DNA from 2 places in the Mesorhizobium sp. LCM 4576 genome. Region 2 is predicted to be linked to the other one. Evidence: predicted binding sites of a transcription regulator. Region 2 holds the regulator's gene; the other holds the start of a gene.
The links. The regulator LexA, encoded in region 2, represses DNA repair genes until DNA is damaged. The targets are predictions, from matches to a motif close to TGTTCNNNNTGTGTTCNG.
Positions count from the first base shown of each region.

Region 1: the regulator LexA is predicted to act here: its motif matches at 1,043-1,060, upstream of LCM4576_RS25430 (carbohydrate kinase family protein).

Region 1 covers NZ_MDDT01000053.1:21,913-24,113, forward strand. Annotated here, with positions in the region: gene LCM4576_RS25430 (carbohydrate kinase family protein) at 1-800, opposite strand, end outside; gene recA (recombinase RecA) at 1,184-2,201, shown strand, end outside.
Region 2 covers NZ_MDDT01000004.1:160,517-162,717, forward strand. Annotated here, with positions in the region: gene LCM4576_RS00985 (ComEC/Rec2 family competence protein) at 1-1,018, shown strand, start outside; gene lexA (transcriptional repressor LexA) at 1,012-1,752, opposite strand; gene glp (gephyrin-like molybdotransferase Glp) at 1,869-2,201, opposite strand, start outside.

The sequences.
Region 1 (2,201 bases), on a different contig from region 2:
GCGGCGACCGTCGCGCCGGTCAGGGCGTCGCCGGCGCCGGTCACGTCGGCGACCCGGCGCGGCGCGGGCGGGTCGATTTCAAAGATGCCGGTGTCGTCGAAGCCCAGCAAGGGGGCGCTGCCGGCGGTAACCACGCCGGCGTTGAGGCCACCCCGCCTGAGCGCACCCACAAGGGCTTTGCCCGACAGTTCGGCAGCTACCAGCGCGGCGGCTTCGCGGCGGTTCATGAAAAGCAGCGACAGATCGCCGAGCAGCGGCGACAGGCGAACGACCTTGGCCGGCGAGACGGCGATGGCGAAGACCGGTCGGCCGCCGGCCTGCGCCACCAGGCGCTCCAGCGCCGCCGTCGGCAGATTGGCGTCGCACAGGATCGCGTCGGCGGCGGCGATCGCCTCGCGCACCTTGGAACGCCTCATCTGCTTGGGAAAGGCGAGGTCGTAGAGCGCCATGTCGGCCAGCCCGACGATCAATTCGCCCTCGGCGTCGATCAGCGCCGTGTAGCTCGGCGTCGTGCGGTCGAGGAACACGACCGAGAGGTCGGTGATCCCGGCGCTGTCGATCGCCGAGGCGACCGTTTCGGCCGCCGCGTCGCCGCCGCGCACCGAGATCAGCGAGGCCGACACGCCGCGCTTCACCACGCTGCGCAGCGCGTTGAAGACGACGCCGCCGACATCCTCGCGCATCATGCCGGGGTTGGAGGCGGCCGGCACATAAATGCCCGAGACCTGGCCGCGCCGGTCGATATGGGCGCCGCCGAAAGCCAGGATCGTTGGGGCCAAGATAGTTGGGGATGTCGGCATTTCGGGTCGCTGACTTTCATTGATCGTGCGGCTGCGCACACTAGAGYGGTTCAGCGTTTCACRGAATCGCCKAACCGCTCTAACTYTTTAGTTTTGCGCAATTCCGGACGGAAAACCGCTACGCACTTTTCCTGGAATTGCTCTAGGTTCCCCCGGTCACCCTGCAATCGGGGTCGCGATTCGGGATGGCCGGACATCGAAATCTCTTCTGGACCAGTGGTTGCGCTCCGCACTGCCCCTGGTGAGACAAAAATAGAACAAATCAAGATGTTGATTGTTTTTCAGATACTTGTTGCCCCTTGCCAAATGAGAACAAAAAAGGTACAAATCGGCAGGGATCACGGATTGTCCGGCCTTCATTGACGACCAAGGGGTGATGTATCATGGCTCAGAATACTTTGCGGCTTGTAGAGGATAAGGCAGTGGACAAATCAAAGGCTCTGGATGCGGCGCTGTCGCAAATCGAGCGCGCTTTCGGCAAGGGCTCGATCATGCGGCTCGGCGCCAACGAGCAGGCGGTCGAGATCGAAACCGTGCCAACCGGCTCGCTGGGYCTCGATATCGCGCTCGGCGTCGGCGGCCTGCCGCGCGGCCGTATCGTCGAGATCTACGGGCCGGAAAGCTCGGGCAAGACGACGCTGGCGCTGCACACGGTTGCGGAAGCGCAGAAGAAGGGCGGCATCTGCGCCTTCGTCGATGCCGAGCACGCGCTCGATCCGGTCTATGCCCGCAAGCTCGGCGTCGACCTGGAAAACCTGCTGATCTCGCAGCCCGACACCGGCGAGCAGGCGCTGGAAATCTGCGACACGCTGGTGCGCTCGGGCGCCATCGACGTCCTGGTCGTCGACTCGGTGGCTGCACTGACGCCGCGCGCCGAAATCGAAGGCGAGATGGGCGACGCGCTGCCCGGTCTCCAGGCTCGTTTGATGAGCCAGGCGCTGCGCAAGCTGACCGCCTCGATCTCGCGTTCCAACACCATGGTCATCTTCATCAACCAGATTCGCATGAAGATCGGCGTCATGTTCGGCTCGCCCGAGACGACCACGGGCGGCAACGCGCTGAAATTCTACGCCTCGGTGCGCCTCGACATCCGCCGCATCGGCTCGGTCAAGGACCGCGACGAGGTCGTCGGCAACCAAACCCGCGTCAAGGTGGTCAAGAACAAGCTGGCCCCGCCCTTCAAGGTGGTGGAGTTCGACATCATGTATGGCGAGGGCGTGTCCAAGACCGGCGAGCTCGTCGATCTCGGGGTCAAGGCTGGAGTGGTCGAGAAGTCGGGCGCCTGGTTCTCCTATAATTCGCAGCGTCTCGGCCAAGGTCGCGAGAACGCCAAGCTGTTCCTGCGCGACAATCCGGACACGGCGCGCGAGATCGAGATGGCGCTTAGGCAGAATGCCGGGC
Region 2 (2,201 bases):
GTTCCTGTCGCGAAAACTGGCGGTCGGTGTGGGTGGCGCCGCCGTGACGTCGCTCATCGCGGGCAGCGCGACATTACTGTTTGCGATCTGGCATTTCCAGCGCGTGTCGCCGCTCAGCCTGCTCGCCAACCTGGCGGTCATGCCGATCGTCTCGCTGATCGTCATGCCGTTCGCCGTGCTGAGCGCACTGGCCATGCCCTTCGGCTTCGACGGTCCGTTCCTCTTTGTCATGGGCAAGGGGCTGACGGCGATGATCGCCATTTCGTCGTGGATCTCCGAGCGCTCACCGGTCGACGCCGTCGGGCTGATCTCGATCCAGTCGGTGCTGCTGGCGACGGTCGCGCTGGTGATCGCGACGATGGCCACCACCTGGCTGAGGCTTGCCGCCGTTCCCTTTGCGCTCGCCGCGCTGCTGGCCATTCCGCATGTCCGCACGCCGGATGTACTCATTTCCGAGGACGCGCATCTGGTGGCGATGCCGATCGGCGGCGGCGAGCTTGCCGTCAATCGCGAACGTTCCAACGAGTTCACCACCGACAACTGGAAACGGGCGCTGAAAGCCGAGACAATCGTGCCGCCGGAGACGTTTGCCAAAGATGCGCTGGACATCGCCGATCCCGTCGACCTGCCGCCCGGCTCGCCGTTCTACTGTACGGGTGATCTCTGCATCGGCCGGCATCCATCCGGCGCCATCGTCGCACTCGCTGAAAACCGCGACAGTGCCCGGCCTGCCTGCGGCTTCGCTGATCTCATCGTCATCAACGACGCCACCGCCTACAATCCTTGCTACGATCCGCGCGTGCTTGTCGTCACCAAGCGGCAGCTGGCGCGCGACGGCAGCGCCGCCGTCTTCTTCGATCCGCAATCGGCAACCGCGCGGCCGGCCGTCCGCTATGCTGTGGAAGAGCCATATCGGCCCTGGCACGAGCAGCGGAAATATACTCGCGAGGCGAGAGGACTGCCGCCTTATCAAAAGCCTGAGCGGGCGGATGCGAAACCTTCGCAACCGGATCAGTAGCGGCGGATCAACCCAACAAGCTTGCCCTGCACCTTGACCCGGTCCGGCCCGAAGATGCGGGTCTCGTAGGCCGGGTTGGCGGCCTCCAACGCGATCGAGGCGCCCTTGCGGCGGAAGCGCTTGAGCGTCGCTTCCTCGTCATCGACCAGCGCGACCACGATCTCGCCCGGGCTTGCCGTGTTGGCGTTGCGGATGATGACGGTGTCGCCGTCGAAGATGCCGGCTTCTATCATCGAGTCGCCCTTGACCTCCAGCGCGTAATGCTCGCCGCCGGCGATCATGTCCGGCGGCACTGTGATCGAATGCGTCTGGTGCTGGATGGCGTCGATCGGCACGCCGGCGGCGATGCGGCCCATCACCGGAATGGATACGGCGGACCCGGCATCGTCGTCATTGCTTGGCGTCGGGGCGCGCGATGGCGCAGCCGGCTTGATCTGACGGTTGAGATTGTTCTGACCCAGGCTTCCCTGGATGACGCTCGGCGAAAACTTCTTCGCTGCATTGAGGCCGGGGGCGATCGAGTCGGGCAGCCGCAACACTTCCAGCGCTCGCGCCCGGTTCGGTAGCCGGCGAATGAAGCCGCGTTCCTCCAGCGCCGTGATCAGCCGGTGGATGCCGGACTTGGAGGCGAGGTCGAGCGCTTCCTTCATCTCGTCGAAAGACGGCGGAATCCCGCTTTCCTTCAGCCTTTCGTGGATGAACATCAGAAGTTCATGTTGTTTGCGCGTCAGCATGGCGGCCCCCACGGGTTCTGAAACCAGAATCAGAAAAACAAACCCAGAACAAACACTATCTGTTCCAGTTGTGTTCCGCAACCGTTTAAAGTTTAGTGAATTTGTTGACGTTTTGTTTAGCGTAACATCAGAACGCTGCATTCGGCGCCGGTTTCGGCTGCCGGCGCGAAAGGCTCGCGCACGATCAGGCCGTTGGCGTCGGCGAGCATTCTGAGCATCGAGGAGTCCTGGATGCTGAAGGGAGTCGCAATCAGCGTGCCGGCGTCCTCGCGCACGACGGCGCGCACATAGTCCTGCCTGAGGTCGTTGGCCTGCATCGCGGCGCCCAGCCGGGCCACCCGCACGTCCTGCCTGTGGTCGCGGCCGCCGAGCCGGGCAAGCAGAGGCTTCAGGAAAAGCTGCGAGCAGACGATGCTGGCCACCGGGTTGCCGGGCAGGCCGATGCAGCG